DNA from 4 places in the Paenibacillus sp. MER TA 81-3 genome. Region 4 is predicted to be linked to each of the others. Evidence: riboswitches for the same ligand, from Rfam matches in the RefSeq annotation. Region 4 holds a riboswitch; each other region holds the start of a gene.
What was found. Region 4 has a riboswitch for cyclic di-AMP ahead of M3650_RS27640 (C40 family peptidase). Riboswitches for the same ligand answer to the same signal wherever they lie in the genome.
Positions count from the first base shown of each region.

Region 1: it holds a riboswitch for cyclic di-AMP, as region 4 does, so the genes downstream of both, M3650_RS10240 (TrkH family potassium uptake protein) here and M3650_RS27640 (C40 family peptidase) in region 4, are expected to answer to the same signal.
Region 2: it holds a riboswitch for cyclic di-AMP, as region 4 does, so the genes downstream of both, kdpF (K(+)-transporting ATPase subunit F) here and M3650_RS27640 (C40 family peptidase) in region 4, are expected to answer to the same signal.
Region 3: it holds a riboswitch for cyclic di-AMP, as region 4 does, so the genes downstream of both, M3650_RS28100 (resuscitation-promoting factor) here and M3650_RS27640 (C40 family peptidase) in region 4, are expected to answer to the same signal.

Region 1 is NZ_JAMAWB010000006.1:139,622-142,739, forward strand. Features, by position in the region: gene M3650_RS10235 (CPBP family intramembrane glutamic endopeptidase) at 1-944, opposite strand, end outside; cyclic di-AMP (ydaO/yuaA leader) riboswitch at 1,185-1,343, shown strand; gene M3650_RS10240 (TrkH family potassium uptake protein) at 1,402-2,760, shown strand; gene M3650_RS10245 (potassium channel family protein) at 2,799-3,118, shown strand, end outside.
Region 2 is NZ_JAMAWB010000008.1:152,361-155,478, forward strand. Features, by position in the region: gene M3650_RS13450 (hypothetical protein) at 1-13, opposite strand, end outside; cyclic di-AMP (ydaO/yuaA leader) riboswitch at 538-731, shown strand; cyclic di-AMP (ydaO/yuaA leader) riboswitch at 827-992, shown strand; gene kdpF (K(+)-transporting ATPase subunit F) at 1,250-1,324, shown strand; gene kdpA (potassium-transporting ATPase subunit KdpA) at 1,364-3,043, shown strand; gene kdpB (potassium-transporting ATPase subunit KdpB) at 3,103-3,118, shown strand, end outside.
Region 3 is NZ_JAMAWB010000029.1:54,630-57,747, reverse strand. Features, by position in the region: gene M3650_RS28110 (HD domain-containing protein) at 1-353, shown strand, start outside; gene M3650_RS28105 (TatD family hydrolase) at 450-1,217, shown strand; cyclic di-AMP (ydaO/yuaA leader) riboswitch at 1,410-1,613, shown strand; gene M3650_RS28100 (resuscitation-promoting factor) at 1,924-3,045, shown strand.
Region 4 is NZ_JAMAWB010000028.1:33,720-36,837, reverse strand. Features, by position in the region: gene M3650_RS27650 (DUF4097 family beta strand repeat-containing protein) at 1-31, shown strand, start outside; gene M3650_RS27645 (serine protease) at 123-635, shown strand; gene M3650_RS27640 (C40 family peptidase) at 892-1,362, opposite strand; cyclic di-AMP (ydaO/yuaA leader) riboswitch at 1,366-1,506, opposite strand; gene M3650_RS27635 (carbamoyl transferase) at 1,738-2,559, opposite strand; gene M3650_RS27630 (M1 family metallopeptidase) at 2,565-3,118, opposite strand, start outside.

The sequences.
Region 1 (3,118 bases), on a different contig from region 4:
ATGAGGCCAGGCAGCAGGTTCCAGATATGAAGCAGAGAGATTCCGCATGAGACGATGGACAGTGTGATTATCGTACCGGAGCGGAATCGGATAAGCTTGCGGTAACGAATGCACGCGACGAGCGCGAGAATGCTGAGCAGCAACGACATCCATGTATAACCAATTTTATAAATGGACGAAGCGGTGGCGGTCTGCTGCAATTCCTCTGTTTTATAGCTTAGCGGCACCTCCCATACTGGCTTGGCTGTGACGACGTCGTTGTTGTGAAAGTGTACGACGAAGTCAAGCGTTGCGCCGCCAACTTTGGCTTTGGGCACCGTGAACCGTATTTCGTCCTTGCTGTTCAAGCTTTCTTGCTGAATGTTCAACTCGGATGATGACCAGCCCAATTGTTTTATGGTCTGTTCCGCCACGGCGCGATAGTCTAACGTTCGGGAGACGACGGAGTCATCCGCGGCAGTCGTTGGGCGTCCGGTGAAATTGAAGCCGATAATCTGGCCGCTCGTCATGTTGACATCGATGCTCAACACATCGGGGCGGCCTCCGCGTACAACGGAGAGCAGGACTTGATACCTATCATACGGAGCCTTGCGGCTCCAAGGCTGGAATGCTTCCGTCAAACGTTCCTTGCTGATATATCCAGCCAGCGTGGAATCCGTCTGATACACGACTGTCGGGTCAGCACTTCGCAACGTCAGTTCGGATCTCCAAGACTGCTGCTTCATGTACTGAATCGCCTTGTCTACCGCCTCCGTCTTCGTAATCATTGAGACCTGTGCGCCTTCCTCCGGGCTCACCTCGGATTGCAGTAAGGGAATAATAACCTGCACGGTGAGAAACACTATGAACCCAACGATGGAAGCAATAAGTAAAGGCTTGGTTATGTAATAAGAAGGTGCAGCCTGATTATGAGCATCATGGTGTGCTTGATGGGTAAAAGACATCTTTTTTCCTCCATTTAGTCGTATATACGCAGTTCTCTTTTATTATTGTATCCACTTCATTTGTGTAAAGTCCAGCAGAGGAATGAAGCTACGCCTTGATAATGAAAGAGTTCTCGATACATTTCAAGAAAATGGGGTTTTGTAAGCGCTATTTAACGTTATTTTTCAGCCTATTCAACTGAATTTGTTCGATCTCTGACTTTGTGCGCGAGTAGGGAAACGTATATAATCTCGTTATGAATTGCATACATGCCGAGTTTCGTCAATGTACGAAAGCGGGGGAACCGATTAATGGGGTGAATTTCGCGTATGACGGGTCATAAGAACCGTCTGCGAATAGGGCAGCCTGAACGTGCCCGAATCCGTCAGCTAACCTCGTAGGCAAGTGCGTCAGGATACCAGCGATAGCATTGGATTTCCAGTGCTTTTTTTCGTGGACAAAAAGAGGTGACACCCCTTGAAGCTTTCAAGGAAAAATAGGATTTTACATTTAACGCCGTCACGCATACTTGTCGTTGGATTTGCATTAATTATTTTATTAGGCGCATTTCTGCTTATGCTGCCGATATCAAATTCCAACGGACAGCCGCTTTCTTTTGTTGATGCGTTTTTCACAGCAACATCAGCAACCTGCGTGACCGGGCTAGTTGTGGTCGATACAGGCACCAACTTTACGGTGTTCGGGCAAGTGGTCATTATGCTGCTCATTCAAGTCGGCGGGCTTGGCTTCATGACGATGGCGACGTTGTTCGCGCTTGCTTTTAAAAAAAGAATTTCGTTAAAGGAACGTCTTATTTTACAAGAAGCGCTTAATCAAGGCAGCATGGAGGGAATTGTCCGCCTTATCCGCAAGGTGCTGCTGTTTGCCTTCTGTATCGAAGGAACCGCCGCCATTCTGTTTGCGACGCGTTGGGCGTTCGACCTGCCACTCGGACAAGCCATTTATTTCGGGATATTCCATGCGGTGTCATTGTTCAACAATGCTGGATTCGACCTGTTCGGTTCGGTGTACGGACCGTTCTCCAGCTTAACGAGCTATGTGGGAGATCCGGTCATTAATACAGTGGCTATGTTGCTCATCGTACTGGGCGGGATTGGCTTTATCGTATTGTCCGATGTAGTGGATTATCGCCGTACCCGCAAATTGTCGCTGCATACGAAGATTGTTTTGACAATGACCGGACTTCTTATTGTTATCGGCACAGTCGTTATATTCATATTTGAATTTACCAATACACGCACGCTCGCCGGTTTAAGCGGGTGGGAGCAGTTCTGGGCTTCTTTGTTCCAGTCTGTCAGCCCGCGTACGGCCGGCGCGAATACCATCGATATCGGCGCCATGCGCCAAGCTTCCCAGTTTTTTATGATCATACTGATGTTTATTGGGGCTTCGCCCGGTTCAACCGGGGGAGGGATCAAGACAACGACGTTCGCCATTCTTGTCGGTGCGGTCATTACGATGATTCGGGGAAAAGAGGATATCGTCATCTATCGCTATCGCTTGGCGAAGGACAGAATATTCAAAGCCGTTACATTGACCTTGTTGGCGTTGTTCCTGGTCATTATGGTCTCGATGATATTATCGACGACAGAGGACCATCCGTTCCTTATGATTTTGTTCGAGACGACGTCTGCCTTCGGCACGGTCGGCTTGACAATGGGCTTAACGACGGATTTGACCGATTTCGGCAAGGTGCTTCTATGTTTGACGATGTTTGCCGGGCGATTGGGGCCGATAACGCTGGCCTATGCGCTCGGACCGAAGAGCGAGCGGGAACTGTACCGCCATCCGGAAGGCAAGATTACGATAGGGTAAATAGAGAATAGTAATGGATGAAGGAGTTAATAGCTATTATGGAGTTGCAGCAGTTTGCAGTAGTCGGGATGGGACGATTTGGATCGAGCCTCGCCAAGGAACTAGTCAGACTAGGACATCAAGTGCTGGGCATCGATAAAGATGAAGAGGTAGTTGCGGACATGACGGGCATGGTGACCCATGCCGTCGTGGCGGATGCGACGGATGAAGATGTGCTCCGCTCGCTCGGCATTCGCAACTTTGATTGCGCCATTGTTGCGATTGGCGATGACATCCAGACGAGCATCCTGGTCAGTATTCAGATGAAGGAGCTTGGCGTCAAGAAGGTAGTCGCCAAGGCGCTGTCTGACCTGCATGG
Region 2 (3,118 bases), on a different contig from region 4:
GCTGCTTTGCCATGTTCATTCCCTCCAGGCATTGTCTTGCGCGCAGCGAAGCCATCATGACTGATTGCCGCGGGTTGCTGCGGCATAATTGAACAATCAGAAAGAATGATGGTGTACGACACGTATCTTACTCATTTCCTTTATGCTTTGTACAATGTGAAAACAGTTAAAAAACCGTATATTTTCATCGAATCGGCTGGGAAATTGGTTTTATTTACAAATAGGAACTGTTTATTTCGCGATTTTACGGTTGTTTCTTCGAAAAGCTAATGTTTTCTGAAAATGCAGAAACCGCATCACGATTTCTGCGCAAAATGGGTGAAGGGAGACTGTGCTCATATGATGCGCCCTACAGAGGAAGTATTCTGAAATACCGAGCAAGAACGAGATAATGAACGCGATAAATGGATTTAGAAGTATAAATCGATTTTGGCAGACCAAAAGCCGCCGTTTTCTAGTCATTTTTGGAAATTTGGCTGCTTTACAAAGTAACTGCCGAGACGTAATATACGTTCATGAATTAAATTATCCGTTCAGCATTCTGAATCGCTTAATTTCTGCACAGCAGAAAGCGGGGGAACCAACATCTGATCGAATTCCGATGTGAGAGTCGGAGAACGGTCATGGGGTGAATCCTGCGGAATTGGATTCTATGGGTCTAATTCCGGGGTAGGGCAACTCTCACTGCCCGAATCCGTCAGCTAACCTCGTAAGCGTAGGAGAGAGGATGAGGACTCGTGATCGATTAATCGGCCACAGGGTTTATGCCTCTGTGGCTTTTTATTGTCTTCTCATGAAAATAATGAAAATCATAGCTTGTACCTTTTCAAATTTATCGCTTAATTTCTGTAAAGCAGAAAGCGGGGGAACCAACGAGCTTGGGCGCATAGTTGACCGAGCTCACGGGGTGAATCCGACAGTTCACTGTCGGTAGGGCGACTCTCGCGCCCGAATCCGTCAGCTAACCTCGTAAGCGTACGGAGAGAGGCAACGATCGTCGTGTGTGACACGGTTTAATAGACTGTGCCCAGAAACCACGAGAAAGTTCCTTTTCTCGCAGGTTTCTTTTTTATTGCCTTTTTTGGGCGTGAGAGCACGATTGCGTGTTAAAAACAATGCTAATGAAGAGAGGTTGTCACATGTCTGATCTATATATGATTGCTGCTCTAGCCCTTGTCTTTTCCATGTTCTGCGGATTTTTGGCATGGTGCGGCAAAGTTGTCGAACAAACGGGAGGAGACGAACGATGATGTTCCTCACCATTTGTATCGTGTTTCTGTTCCTGTACTTAATTTACGCGCTGATTCATCCGGAAAAATTTTAACCGAACGACGAACTTATACATTAGAGGGGGAGCCTATCCATGGGGATTTTGCAAATTGCGGCGGTTCTTATTCTGCTGCTTCTACTTGTCAAACCATTAGGGAGCTATATGTACCATGTGTTCTCTAATCAACCGAACCGGACCGACAAGCTGTTTACACCGTTCGAGAATGTCATTTATGGCATTGCGGGTCTGAAGAACCGCTCCGGCATGTCGTGGAAGAAATATACGCTCAGTTTGATTTTGACCAACATTGTGCTGGTCGTGCTAGGATATATCATTTTGCGAGTGCAGAAGCTGCTGCCGCTGAATCCGAACGGCATCGACAATATGGAGCCGACACTCTCGTTCAATACGATTATCAGCTTTATGACTAACACGAATTTACAGCATTACAGCGGTGAATCCGGGCTGACCTATTTCTCGCAAATGGCGGTCATTATGATGATGATGTTCACGTCAGCGGCCACCGGTATCGTCGTGGCCATCGCCTTTATTCGCGGGATTACGTCCAAAGGAAATACGCTTGGCAACTTTTTCGTTGACTTTGTCAAGGCGCATACGCGCTTACTGCTGCCACTCGCAGTTGTTGTGACGCTTATTCTTGTTGCATTGCAAGTTCCGCAAACCTTCGGGGCTACGGTGCAGGCGACAACGCTGCAAGGAGACGTGCAATCCATTGCGCGGGGCCCGGTTGCCTCGCTGGTGTCGATTAAGCACTTGGGTACGAACGGCGGCGGATTTTTCGGGGTGAACTCTTCTCATCCGTTCGAGAACCCGAACCCGCTTACGAATGTGATTGAGATATTATCGATGTGGTGCATCCCGGCTGCATTGACTTACACCTTCGGCAAATTTGCCCGCAATCAGAAGCAAGGGTGGGTCATCTTCGGTGCGATGAGCATGCTGTTTCTCATGTTTTTGTCGCTGGCCTATTATGCGGAAAGTCAAGGCAATCCGGCGATAAACGCACTTGGCATCGATGCTGCGCAAGGCAGCATGGAGGGGAAGGAGGTGCGCTTCGGCATTGCCCAATCCGCCCTATTCACGACCGTAACGACGGCAGCTACGACCGGCACAGTCAACAATATGCATGATACATTAACGCCGCTCGGCGGCTTAGTGCCGCTGGGGCAAATGATGCTGAACTGTGTGTTCGGCGGAGACGGTGTCGGCTTGGTCAATATGTTGATGTATGCCATACTGGGCGTGTTCTTGTGCGGTCTTATGGTCGGGAGAACGCCGGAATTTCTGGGACGCAAGATTGAGGCCAGGGAAATGAAGTTGGTGGCGATTGCTATTTTGGCCCATCCGTTCATTATTTTAGTTCCAACGGCGATCGCTTTCCTGACCGATTTGGGCAGGGGGTCCATAACCAATCCGGGTTATCACGGCATCTCTCAAGTGCTGTATGAGTTTACGTCGTCGGCAGCAAACAATGGATCTGGATTCGAGGGGCTGGCAGACAACACGCCATTTTGGAATATTTCTACGGGCCTGGTTATGCTGTTCGGACGGTATATCTCGATTATTGCGCTGCTCGGTGTAGCAGACTCGATGGTTAAGAAGCAGTGGATACCAGAAACGATCGGAACGTTTCGTACGGACAATGCGCTGTATACGGCCATCCTCGTCGGAACCGTGTTCATTATCGGCGCACTGACCTTCTTGCCCGTGCTTGTATTGGGACCCATTGCGGAACATCTGACACTCCGATAGTAGAGGTTGTTCAATAATATCCCTTTTGATCAGGAACTAGTAGATGAGGTGAAACGGAAATGAACTCAGCCAACA
Region 3 (3,118 bases), on a different contig from region 4:
TCGAGCGTAAACTGTACAAGTATATTGAAGTGGACGAGTTGAATGCTGAATGGCTGTGCCGTGAATGGCATGCGGCAGGCTTGAATCCGGACTACGACATTATGTTCGATTCACCTTCGGATAATCCGTATGATGTGTATCGCTCGGGAGACGAACCGACGCAGCAGCACATATTGCTGTGGGATGGTCATGACCAAGTGATGGAATTGTCCAAAAAATCGGACATTGTGCGTTCCATCAGCGGCATTCGCCGTGGAAATCATTACATTTATTTCCCGATGGACAAGCTTCAAGCTGTGGAACATCGGCTCACGGATGAAGTGAAGCGGATGTTCCTGCAGCGAAAAAATTGAGTCCAAGAACTGGTCGATGGATGGAAAGTGGAAACAAGCTCTTTAAATTAAGAAGGAGAAAGTAATCAATACAATTTTAAAAGGAGCGCATTTGACGTGTTATTTGATACGCATACCCATTTGGACAACGAAGCATTTGACGAGGATCGTGAGGCAATGATCGCTCATGCTGTGGAGCAGGGCGTTACACGTATGGTCAATGTCGGCTTTAACCGCGAGACCATTCCTACAACAATGGCGTTAGCTGAGAAATATGATTTCATATATGCGGCTGTAGGCTGGCATCCGGTGGATGCCATAACAATGAAGCCAGAGGATATCGATTGGATTGCCGAGCTCACCAAGCATGACAAAGTCGTCGCCATCGGCGAGATTGGTCTCGACTATCATTGGGATACTTCACCGAAGGATGTTCAGCAGCGTGTATTTCGTCAGCAGATCGGGCTGGCCCGGGAGTTGCACATGCCCATCGTCATTCATAATCGCGAGGCGCATGAAGATGTGATTCGTATTTTGCGTGAAGAGAAGGCGAGTGAAGTCGGTGGGATTATGCATTCCTTCTCCGGCAGCTGGGAGACTGCAAAAATGTGTCTGGACATGGGGTTCTACCTTTCCTTTGGCGGACCGATTACGTTTAAAAATGCAAAGCAGCCCAAAGAAGTGCTTGTAAAGATACCAGATGACCGATTACTCGTCGAAACGGATTCCCCATATTTGACTCCTCACCCTTTTCGCGGGAAAAGAAACGAGTCTGCTCATGTGCGTCTCGTAGCAGAGGCGGCGGCGCAATTGAAAGGAATGGAATTTGAAGAATTTTGCAGAATAACGACTGAAAACGGACTGACATGTTTTGACATACGGTGAAAATCAATGAAAAACCGATGAAATAAAGTTCTAGACCACAAGATAAGTGGATTTGTTCACGAAAAAGCGATTTTGTTACTTTTTTTTAACCCTTTTTGACTTAAAACGTGATTGATACCATCTTTACAAGGTGATTGCAAACACGATATGATTTCTCACAGATGTTCGTAAACACTTGAATATTGTTCCAACCAACCAGTATCGCTTAATCTCCATTTTGGAGAGCGGGGGAACCAAAGCGCGAGCAATCCGGGAATGAATACATGTTCATTCATGCGGAATGTATCCTAGGGGTGAATTCTGAACAGCCGAGCCATGAGCCGGTGAGTTGAGATAGGGCGACTCTCACAAGCCCGAACCCGACAGCTAACCTCGTCAGCGTATCGGAGAGAGGGGTCCGCGTGCGTCCTACACTGTTGACGTTTGGGTTTCATTTGGGAAGCCACGACAAGAGTCGCCTCTTACGCTAGGCTTCTTTTGTTTCTCTTGAAACTTCTTTTTTCGAATAAAGAAAAGAAAGACGTCATAGGGTTATGAAATAGGAGGTGGGAGCAGCCGTTACTGGAGTTGGTGTGAAGAATTCGACCATAGCTTGCACATAAGCTCGACAGATGAACGTATTCTTCGCAAACATTCTTGATATAGTCGCGTCAGATGGAATCATGCAAAACACTCGACGGCGGGACTATGTAAGGAGGACCGAGAAGTGGGAGAGATCGTTAATGACGAAACCCATGAACCCCGATCATCCAGCATGTCGCTCGCAATGCGATGGAAGCATGAAAATGTACGTGTCGTGTCTGTCATTGCTGCTGTTGCGGTTGTTATCACGTTGATTACGGTATTATATATGTATGGTGCATCGAAGAAGACACTGTCCATCCGCGTAGATGGACAAGAGCACGCTATAGAAACACGCCAAGATACGCTTCGTAATGTTTTGGATGAGCATGCGATAGCGGTAGGGGCACATGATGCCGTATCCAAACCGTTGGATACGGAAATAACAGATGGCGATAAGATCGTCATCGAACGCGCGTTACCCGTTAACGTGATGGTAGACGGACAGAAGAAGACGCATTATACGACCAAAAAGTCGGTGAGCGACGTTTTAGTATCGCTTCAAATACCTGTCAAGACGGCTGACAAGGTATATCCGGGTCAAGATGCTGCCGTTGCAAGTAATATGGACATTCGTATCGTGCGTGTCAGTAAGAACGTAGAAGAGCGAAAAGTGAAGGTTCCATTCCAAGTCGTCAAGAAAGCTGATCCTACCTTGTTGAAGGGGAAGACGAAGACGGTTCAAAAGGGGAAAGAGGGAATCGTCGTCCAAAAGATTGAAAAAGTATATGAGGACGGCAAACTCGTATATTCGCAGTTAGTGGATAAGTCCGTTCAGACGAAGCAGGTCAATCAGGTTCTAGCCTATGGAACGAAGAAGGAACCTGAAGTGGTCGTTCTGTCGGCAAGCTCTCCGAGTGTCGGCTCTGGCAAAGGGGGCAAGGTCGGCTTCGATTACAAGGATATGCTGGAGAACGTTCAATTAACCGCCTATACGGAACAAGAAGGGTCACCGGGAGCCAAGACCGCCTCCGGCACCAAGGTGGTGGAAGGACGTACGATCGCGGTAGATCCGAAGCTCATTCCGCTTGGATGGTGGGTGTATATCGAGGGCGTCGGATTTCGACGTGCTGAAGATACAGGCGGAGCGGTAAAAGGCAAAATTATTGACGTTTATTACGAAAGCAAAGGTGCTGTACGCAAGTTTGGCAGGAAAAAGGGCCATACGGTGTATGTGATCGGTCCGGTGAAGCCGGAAGCAAATTAATTGATGCGATGACGCGGCAGAAGTCACGCGGTTTGCTGCCGTGTATTTAGGATATAGTAATGAATAACGATTT
Region 4 (3,118 bases):
CTCGGGTGACTTTACACTTGGCAGCAATTGAGCAATTAAGAAAAGTTTTAGTTGATTTTCAGTTTCCTTTCAGGTTGGATGAACATACTAGTACCATCTCTTGTAGAAGGAGGAGGATATATTTGAAACGTACCTCAACTGTAATTGCTTGGACCAGTCTAATGATGCTTCTCTTAGCATCGCCAGCGGCGGCGCAAGGGGAGAAAGGACTGAACGGAACCGATTGGAAGCTTATCGGGGATACGTCCCTAACCGCCGTGAAGCAAGCCGAATCGACAAAGCCGGCAGAGAGCACTAAGCAGGTCGAGTCGGAAACAGATAAAGAGCTGGAGCAAATCCATACACAAATGAAAGAGCTTCGTTCTGAAATGAAGGAGCTGCGAGAGAAAAAGCTTCAACTCATGGCGAAGAAGCATGGCATTCAGACTGAAGGGAAGAGCCGTGAGCAAATTCGACAGGAACTGAAGGCGAAATTAGGTGAAAAAGGACAAATGTTCCACGAGAAACATCGGGATGATGGAGAACGCGTCGAAAGACGAATGGAACGGTTGAAGCAGGAAGCGGAGAAACGGGGTATTTCGACAGAGGGGTTAAGCCCTGATGAACTGAAAGCGAAGCTGCGCGAATCGAAGTAACATAAGGTATAGTGAAGGCATATAAATATATCGAGCTGTCGATGTATTGGGATAACATAAGGAGGCATGTTTATCCGGCATGCCTCCTTTAAATTCAGTATAATGCGCAGGTAAATGGTTTCCGTTTCTGCTTGACGGGGTAATCTTGTGTAAGATTCCTGCCAGAACATATGAAAAACCCGACAGACAGCGGTTATCGCTTCCCATCGGGCTATGTACGCCTATATAAGTATAATTTCATTATGACTGCTAATTGCTATTCTGTTGCGTATGAAGAGTATTGGTTCTCGCTCATCACACGACGCGCGCCTACATAACGCTTCTCGTAATAGTCCATGCTAAGCTTGTCTATGCGGGTGCCTTTGTCTGTCGATGCATGAGCAAATTTGCCGTCACCGACAAAGATTCCAACATGTGACACACCGTTTCCACCGCTAGTGTCGAAGAAGACTAAATCGCCAGGACGCAACTCATCTTTGCTTACTTTTTCACCTACGTCGAATTGAGACGACGAGGAGCGTGGCAAATCGATTTCGAAATTGTCAAATACGTACTTGGTGAAACCGGAGCAATCGAAACCATTCGTTGTGGTTCCGCCATACTTGTACGTAATACCTAACAGATCTTCAATTTTGTTATCCATCTTGGACGCCGCGAAAGCGCTGCCTGCACTGAATGTGAATAGGACGCTAAGGCCGAGCGCCGCCGTTACTAGCTTCTTCTTCAAATTGGAAAGCCCCTTCCTTGCCTGCGAGGTTAGCTGGAGGGTTCGGTTGAAGGTCCCCTATGATCCCTGTGATACGAGATCAATTCACCCAAATAACTGGTTCCCCCGCTTTCCGGTTGTCCGGAAATTCGGCATCACTGTTCGGATTTAGTTGCTGTATTCGTTAGTTACAAATTTGCAAATGTTAATGTCGCTTTCATGACAAAGTTGTAATAAATCTACGACTTATTGTAACAGACCTTTTTTCTTTTGACAAACACTTTTTGTCCAATAAATACAAAAAGCTTGTCTGAACGTCATTTCCGACGACAGACAAGCTTTTTTATCACGCTTTTAAATGGAAATGTGACGGGTTTTTGAATTGTTACATTTTCCTCATTTTGATTGCTGATTAGCCTCCTGCCATATGGCGTACCGAGCGGACACCCCCCACATCTTGCACACGGCCCGAACAGCAGGAAATGCTTGCTGCAGAATCAGCGCGGTCATGCCAGTCCAGAACATCGCTGCGGTTGTAAATAGTAAGCTAATAACTAGCACAAGGCCCATGAAAATAAGGGAAAGCCCGAGTATAGGGAGCATTCGACGCACACCCGCCGTTACGGATTGAAGTAATGACAATTCCGAAGCGGCGCCAAATTGCATAAATAAAAACAAATGATGAAATATCCAACCGCATATGGCCCAGATGAGCACAAACGGTGCGACGGATGCAAGTAATGACGCAATGGTGGATTTGGTCGTCAATACGTGCGCTGCATACGGTACAAACCAATAAGCGGGCGCCAGGAGCAGAACCGTCTTTATGGTATATAGCAGAAGCATCGGCTTCCAGACTACTTTTATACCCTGGAAGAAGGTTAGTCCCGACTGCCGCGGATGTGCTATCGCATAGAACAAGCCGGCTTCGATGAAGGGAGTCAGCAGCATGCGAATGGCCATACAACCGACTACTATCCACAAATAAGGCGCATAGTCGTTCGTCTTTGACAGGTGAAACTGACTTTCGATCAGAAAGAGCTGGGAGCTCATCTCGGTCGGGGCCGGATTCGGATACCGCAGCAGCACGGGCAATACGATCCCGTCAATGAAGCGGTAGACGAAGAAGCCCCATAGCAGTTGGTATAAAAAGAGGATGACCCATATGTATACGTGCTCTTTCAACCAATCCCACCCGGTTCGTATGTAAGCTTTCATCGATCTCACCACCCCAATATGTTCGTAAATGCTTCAAAGAATTTAATGACGGTTAAGTTCACTCGCGTGCGCACAGGCTCCTCGATCTGTGCTTTCATATAGTTGTTAATGTGTTTATTCTCCACTACGATCGTATAGAGCGGATCCACCATGACCCAATCCAATGGAGCTGTATGGGTGATCCGGTACTGCATCCGATCGCCATCCCCGTCCCACACTTTGCGTGTCGTACTTCCGTCCGCAAATCGGAATATAATTGGGATATTCGGGTAGTCAGCGCCCAGTTTACGAATGTGGACGATCGCTTCATAACTTGTTGCGCCGCCTACTTCAGTAGTGCGAGTATCAATGCTTTCCACGGCAAAGTCAGCCATTTGGCCGCCATACACATATTGATTGAAGAAATCGGTCCATTTGCGATTGGTGACCTGTTCGACGATACGTTGGAAGTCGGCGGTCGTTGGATGACGGAAGCGGTATTTCTGAGTGTACGTCTTCATTATGCGCTGCATTGTCTTCTCCCCGACCTGCTTCTCGATGGCGATCAGCACGAGCTTGG